DNA from 2 places in the Cellulomonas sp. H30R-01 genome. Region 2 is predicted to be linked to the other one. Evidence: predicted binding sites of a transcription regulator. Region 2 holds the regulator's gene; the other holds the start of a gene.

Region 1 (3,677 bases), 860 kb from region 2:
GCCGCAGCGGGATCGTCCGGGCGGTCCACCCGTCGCCGAGCACGTCGGGCACGTCGATGACGTCGTCGTCCATGCGGCGATCCTGCCACCGGACACCCGCGCGCCGGCAGCACACGCCGACCGGCCGTCACGGACCGCCGCGCCCGCCGACCCGGTTGTGGGTGACCGCCGCGCCTGCCGACCCGGTTGTGGGTGACCGCCGCGCCTGCCGACCCGGTCGTGGGTGACCGCCGCGCCTGCCGACCCGGTCGTGGGTGACCGCCGCGCCCGCCGACCCGGTCCTGGGTGACTGCCGCGCTCGCCGACCCGGTCCTGGCGGTCGCTGGACGCGCCTGAGCGGTACCCAGGACCGGGTCGAACGGCGGGTCGTGCGTCAGGCGACCGACGGGACCGCCGTCGCGGTGCGCATCGGGCGGGCCGCGATGTGGCCCTGGTGCGCGACGTCGACGGCGAGGCTCGTGATGCGGGGGGTGCCGTCGCGGTCGACATCGACGGTCGAGACGGACGCGTTCGGGAGCGGCACCAGGCCGACCTCGTCGACCGTCGCCAGGTACGCGCCGAGCGTGAGGCCGTGGCCGACGACGAGGACGTGCCCGTCCTCGTGCTGCGCGGCGATGCGGGCGAAGACGTCGCGCGTGCGGTCCATGAAGTCGCGCGCGTGCTCGCCGCCGGGCAGGCCGGGGTGGCGACCGGCGAGGACCTCGGTGACCAGGTCGGGCCACGCGACGACCTGGTCGAGGACGCTCTCGGGCTTCTGCTCGTAGATCCCGAACGCGTACTCCAGCAGCCCGCGGTCGGTGCGCAGCGGGATGCCGTCGTGGTGGCGCAGCAGCTCGACCGCGGTGGCGACGGCCCGGCCGGACGGCGAGGACCACGCGGCGGTGAACGGGACGTCGGCGAGGTGCCGCGCGGTGGTCCGCACGCCGGCGCGGCCGTCGCGGGTCAGGGGGGAGTCGCAGCGTCCCTGCAGGACGCGGCGTGCGTTGAAGTGGGTGCGCCCGTGCCGGACGAGCGTCATCGTGAGGGTCATCGTCGCCCTGCTCTCTCTTCGGTGTCGCTCGCGACGCTAGGCGCGCGACGTGTCGCCCGGCCGACGGGGAGGTGACGCGTCGGCGACCGTTCGCCGGCAGCACGCCCGCGCGACGGTCGGACCATCCGAACGGCTGCCCGATCGGACCGGTGACGGCCGCAGGGTGCGAGGACACTGGGCTCGTCACGTCCCCACACGTCGGGAGCAGGACCATGCGTGCTCATGTCCGCCGGCTGACCGTGGCGCTCGCCGCCGTGACGCTCGCGACGGGTGCCCTGGTCGGACCCGCGGGGGTCGCGGACGCGCGGGAGCGGACGGGGCACGGGTCCGGGGTGACCCGCTGCAGCGCCCTGCCGTGGCAGGCGCGTGACGTCGTGGTCGACGGCGACCTGCTCGTCGACGGGCCGTGCGAGCTCACCGACTCCGTCGTGCACGGCGACGTGCGGGTCCTCGAGGCCGAGGGCTCGTACCTGCTGCTGCGCGACTCGACCGTCGACGGGACGCTGCGCGTCGCCGGGTCGGTGCAGGTCTACGGGTCGGACCTCGGCGCGATCCGCCTGCGCGCCGCAACCGCGGTCGTGCTCGCGTTCGGCTCGACCGTCGCCGGTGACGTCACCGGCCCGGGCCAGTGGCTGGAGCTCGCGGACGTGCACGTGCTGGGCGACGTCCGGTCGAGCGCGTTCGAGACCGACCTGGAGCGCGCGACCGTCGACGGCGACGTCCGGATCACCGACGGCTGGACGTGGATCCTGGACTCGACGCTCGGCGGGTCGCTCCAGATCACCCGACCGCCGTTCGGCGTGATCGTGTGCGGGACCGACGTCGCGGGAGGCGTGACCGTCCGCGACGCAGCGGCCGCCGTCGACGTGGGTCCCCGCGCGACGTGCCCCACGGGACCCGACGCACCGACGACGACCGTGGGCGGCACGCTCACGCTCCTGCGCAACGTGGGCCCGGTGCGGGTCGGCGACGTGCGCGTCGCGGGTGACCTGGTGTGCCGCGCGAACGTGGGCGGGGTCGCCGTGCTCGACGGGGTGACCGTCGACGGGACCCGGCGCGGCCAGTGCGCGGGCAGGCCGACGTCCTGACGCGTCGGCGAGGGTGCCCGGACGGCCGGCCCCGCCGTCGTCACCGATCGGATCGGGTCGCTCGGCCAAGTTGAGCGGAATAGACTCAAGTTTGGTCGATGTTGAGTCGGGCAGACCCCGATACCGCTCGGACAGGAGATTCCGTGGACGCCAAGTTCACCACCCGCTCGCAGGAGGCCCTCGGCGACGCCATCCAGCAGGCGTCGGCCGCCGGCAACCCCCAGCTCGAGCCCGCGCACGTCCTCAACGCCCTGCTCCAGCAGGAGGGCGGCGTCGCGAACGCGCTGCTCGACGCCGTCGGCGCCGACCGTGCCGCGCTCGGCCGCTCGGTGCGCTCGACGCTCGTCGGCCTGCCGTCGTCGGCCGGCCAGACCGTCGCGCAGCCGTCCGCGTCGCGCGCGACCGCCGCCGCCCTGGAGGCCGCGTCCGCCGAGGCGCGCGCGCTCGGCGACGACTACGTCTCGACCGAGCACCTGCTGCTCGGGCTCGCCGCCGGGCAGTCCGGCGTGGCCGACGCGCTGCGCTCCGCCGGTGCGAGCCGCGACGCGCTCGCGGCCGCGCTGCCGAACGTCCGGGGCAACGCGCGCGTGACCACGCCGAACCCCGAGGGCACGTTCAAGGCGCTCGAGCAGTACGGCATCGACCTGACGCAGCGCGCGCGGGACGGCAAGCTCGACCCGGTCATCGGGCGCGACTCGGAGATCCGCCGCGTCGTGCAGGTGCTCTCCCGCCGGACCAAGAACAACCCCGTGCTCATCGGCGAGCCCGGCGTCGGCAAGACGGCCGTCGTGGAGGGGCTCGCGCAGCGCATCGTCGCCGGTGACGTGCCCGAGTCCCTGCGGGGCAAGCGGCTCGTGAGCCTCGACCTCGCGGCGATGGTCGCGGGCGCCAAGTACCGCGGCGAGTTCGAGGAGCGGCTCAAGGCCGTCCTCGCCGAGATCACCGGTGCCGAGGGGCAGGTCGTCACGTTCATCGACGAGCTGCACACCGTGGTCGGCGCGGGCGCCGGGTCCGAGGGCGCGATGGACGCGGGCAACATGCTCAAGCCCATGCTGGCCCGCGGCGAGCTGCGCCTGGTCGGCGCGACGACGCTCGACGAGTACCGCGAGCGCATCGAGAAGGACCCCGCCCTGGAGCGTCGCTTCCAGCAGGTGTTCGTCGGCGAGCCGTCCGTCGAGGACACCGTCGCGATCCTGCGTGGCCTCAAGGAGCGGTACGAGGCGCACCACAAGGTGACGATCTCCGACGCCGCGCTCGTCGCCGCCGCGACCCTGTCCGACCGGTACATCACCGGCCGTCAGCTGCCCGACAAGGCGATCGACCTGGTCGACGAGGCCGCGTCCCGGCTGCGCATGGAGCTCGACTCCTCGCCCGTCGAGATCGACGAGCTGCAGCGCGCCGTCACGCGCCTGGAGATGGAGGAGGTCGTCCTCCAGGAGTCCGACGACCCCGCGTCGCTCGACCGTCTCGAGCGGCTGCGCAAGGACCTCGCCGACCGGCGCGAGGACCTCGCGTCCCTCACCGCGCGGTGGGAGAAGGAGAAGGCGGGTCACAACCTC
Region 2 (3,677 bases):
GCAAGCTCGCGCGCAGCATGCACCCGGACCACAACCCGGGTGACGCGGTCGCGGAGGCGAAGTTCAAGGAGATCGGCGAGGCCTACGCGGTCCTGTCCGACACCGAGCAGCGCCAGCAGTACGACCAGCTGCGCGCCATGGCGGGCGGCGCCCGCTTCACGGCGGGCGGTCGCGGCGGCGGCAACGCCGGCTTCGAGGACCTGTTCGGCGGCATGTTCGGCGGGGCCAACGGTCCCGGCGGGCGCGTCCGCTACTCGACGTCCCCGGGTGCGGGCGGCGCCGGCGGGGCCGGGTTCGAGGACCTCCTGGGCGGGCTGTTCAACCAGGGCGGCTTCGGCGGCGCTCGCGGACCGCAGCAGGGGGCCGACCTGGCCGCCGAGGTGACGCTGCCGTTCCGGCAGGCCACCGAGGGGTCGACCGTCGGCCTGACCGTCGAGGGTCGCTCGTTCACCGCCCGCATCCCCGCCGGCGTGCGCGACGGCCAGAAGATCCGGCTGCCCCGCAAGGGGCGCCCCGGTGACGCGGGCGGCCCGCCCGGCGACCTCGTCGTCACCGTGCACGTCACGCCGCACCCCGTCTTCTCGTCGGACGGCCCGAACCTGCGGGTCACCGTGCCCGTCGCGTTCGACGAGGCCGCGCTCGGCGCGACCATCGAGGTGCCGACGCTCGACGGCGGGACCGTCAAGGTCCGCGTGCCCGAGGGCACGCCGTCGGGCCGCGTGCTGCGGGTCAAGGGCAAGGGCATCACCACGCCGAAGGGCGTGGGCGACCTGCTCGTCACCGTGCAGGTCGTCGTGCCGCAGCGGCTGTCCGCCGCGGCACGCGAGGCGGTGCAGGCGTTCGGCATCGCGACGTCCGGCGAGGACGTGCGCGCCGACCTGCTGGACGCCGCCAGGAAGTGAGCCGACGTGAGGTGCCGGTGCGACGACCGCCCGGCACCTCACGTCGACCCGGCAGACGCCAGGACCGGTCGACGCGAGAGGTGGTGAGGTGACGTGGTGTCGGACGACGCGAAGGTCTACGTGATCTCGGTCGCCGCCGAGCTCGCGGGCATGCACCCGCAGACGCTCCGCCAGTACGACCGGCTCGGCCTGGTGTCGCCGGGGCGGACCAGCGGGCGCGGACGGCGGTACTCGCTGCGCGACATCGCGACGCTCCGCGAGGTGCAGCGGCTCTCGCAGGACGAGGGCGTCAACCTCGCCGGGATCAAGCGCATCCTCGAGCTCGAGGCCGAGGTCGACGGGCTGCGCCGCCAGGTCGAGTACCTGCGCGCGTTCGTCGAGCCCGGCCGTCGCGTCTTCACCGCCGACCCGCGCGGCGACGTCGTCGCCGTCCAGCGCACGGTCCGCGAGACCCGCCGCCGCCCGCGCCAGGACACCGGCGCCCTGGTCCTCTGGCGCCCCCGCTCCTGACCCGGGGCTGCCCCGCCCCCGGCTCGCGACTCGTCAGCGCGGTCGCCGAGCCCGCCACCAGGTGCCGGGTTCGCGAACTCGGCGCGGTCGGTCGGGGATGCCCGAGGATGGGGCGGTGCTGACCGCGCTCGGGGTGGACGTCGGGACCACCAACACCAAGGTCGCGCTCGTCGACGTGCTCACGCCGCGCGTGCTCGCCGTGTCGGCCGCGCCGACACCGTCGCCCGGCGAGGCCGCCGTCGTCCTCGCCGGTCTCGTCGCGCGCGTGCTCCCGGCCGGCCCCGCCCCCGTCGCCGTCGGCATCGCGTCGATGGCGGAGACGGGCGTGCCGCTCGCCCCCGACGGCACCCCGCGCGGCGACTGGCTGCGCTGGGACGGCCACCGCGCGGGTGCCGAGGCCGACGCGCTCGCGGCCCGGATCGGCCGCGCCGACCTGTTCGCCGCCACCGGGGTCCGCGCCAGCGCGAAGGTCCCGCTCGCGACGTGGCAGTGGCTGCGCACGCACGACCCCGACGCCCTGCACGCCGGTGGCACCGCCGGCCGGTGGGCGGGCGCGGCCGACCTCGTCGGGCTGCTGCTCGCCGGTCGGCTCGCGACGGACCACACGCTCGCCGGACGCACCGGCGCCTACCGGCTCGGGCGACCAGGTGACCTCCCGACCGCCTTCGACGCCGACCTGCTGGCCGAGGTCGGTCTGCGGCCGTCGCAGGTGCCCGAGGTGCTGGCCCCAGGAGAGCTGCTCGGACGGGTCGTCGACGGCCCGTTCACCGACGCCGGGCTGGCGGCCGGGACGCCGGTGACGATCGCGGGCCACGACCACCCGGTCGGCACCTGGGCCGCGGGCGTGCGGCGCCCGGGAGAGGCCGCCGACTCGGTCGGCACCGCGGAGGCGGTCTGCACGATCCTCACGTCGGACCCCGTGCCCGCTCCTGTCGCCGCGGCCGGGATGAGCCTGGTCCGGACGGTCACCGGCGAGCACCCTGCCCTGCTCGCGGGCTCGTCGAGCGCGGGGGCGGCTGTCGGCTGGTGGCTGCGGACGCGCGCGTCCGGTGTCGACGTCGACACGCTCATGGCCGAGGTCGCGGACCTCGGCGACGCCCCGCTCGACCTGCTCGTCCTGCCGTACGTCTCCGGCCGCCAGACCCCCGACCCGGACCCGACCGCCGCACCGCGCGTCCTCGGTGCCGTCGACGGCCGGTCGACCGCGCAGGCGACGTTCGGCCTGCTCGCCGGCCTGGCGCTGCAGGCGCGATGGATGCTCGACGAGCAGAGCCGTCTCGCCGGGACCGGAGCGCCGACGTCGGTCGCGGTGCTCGGCGGGCCGATGACGGCCAACCCGGCGTGGCTGCGCCTCAAGGCGCGCATCAGCCCCACGCCGCTGCGGCTGGTCGCGGAGGCCGAGCCTGTCGCCGCCGGGGCCGCGCTGCTCGCGGCTGACCGCCTCGGCGCGACGGGACGGCCGGCGCTCGCGATCCGGTCGTCACCGGTGCCCGGGCACGAGCCCGGTGCCGGGCCGGACGTCGCCGCCGCGCTCGACCGCTTCGTCGCCGCCGCGCGGCAGCCCACCCGGTAGCGGCCCGCCGCGCGACAGCCAGCGCGGCAGCCCAGCCGGTCGCGGCCCGCCGCGCGACAACCGGCGACGCGGCGGCGGGGCGTGCGTCAGCCGCAGGACCAGTCGAAGGCGTCCGACTCGAGGTCGACCTGGGCGTTGCCGCCGCCGAAGTTGAGACCGGGCAGCTCGTCGAGCTCGAGGTACCAGGGCGTGAACCCGTCCTGCTGTGACTGCACGGGGAACGCGGTCCCGCCGAGGTGGCTCCACGCGAGCGCGGCCGCCCACGGCAGCCGCTGGAAGCCGGCGTCGTACGGGGAGACGTAGCCGGGCGTGTCGCCGGCGTGCATCGCGTCGACGGGCGCGTGCCCCGCGTTGGGGTCGGGCCGGTCCACGAGCCAGACGAGTCGTGTCGGCTCGTGCGAGTCCCACGCGTTGGGACCCTCGTCGTCGGCGACGTGCTCACCGGGTCGTCGCGGGTCGGCGGGCGGGGCGGTCGGGCCGCGGTCGTACTCGTCCCGGGTGAGCCAGAGGAGCGCGAACTCGCCGTCGATGAGGTCGACGCGTCGGCCCAGGTTCGGGTGGTCCACGGCCTGAGCGCAGTCGACGACGAAGGGGTCGTCCTCGTCGGTGGCCGTCCGCGGTCGCGCGAACTGTCCCTCGCCCTGGAAGAAGGCGATCGCGGGCAGGTCGGCTCCGCGACGGCGGAACGCGGG

The links. Region 2 encodes HspR, which represses chaperone genes until heat shock. Its sites were predicted from a motif close to AAGTTGAGTCNNNNNGACTCAACTT; they were not measured.
Region 1: the regulator HspR is predicted to act here: its motif matches at 2,186-2,210, upstream of clpB (ATP-dependent chaperone ClpB).

What each region holds. Positions count from the first base shown of each region.
Region 1 is NZ_CP048210.1:3,343,114-3,346,790, reverse strand. It holds gene GXP71_RS14975 (alpha/beta hydrolase) at 1-73, opposite strand, end outside; gene GXP71_RS14970 (histidine phosphatase family protein) at 374-1,030, opposite strand; gene GXP71_RS14965 (hypothetical protein) at 1,243-2,118, shown strand; gene clpB (ATP-dependent chaperone ClpB) at 2,262-3,677, shown strand, end outside.
Region 2 is NZ_CP048210.1:4,200,435-4,204,111, forward strand. It holds gene GXP71_RS18755 (DnaJ C-terminal domain-containing protein) at 1-902, shown strand, start outside; gene GXP71_RS18760 (heat shock protein transcriptional repressor HspR) at 999-1,412, shown strand; gene GXP71_RS18765 (L-fuculokinase) at 1,528-2,985, shown strand; gene GXP71_RS18770 (hypothetical protein) at 3,072-3,677, opposite strand, start outside.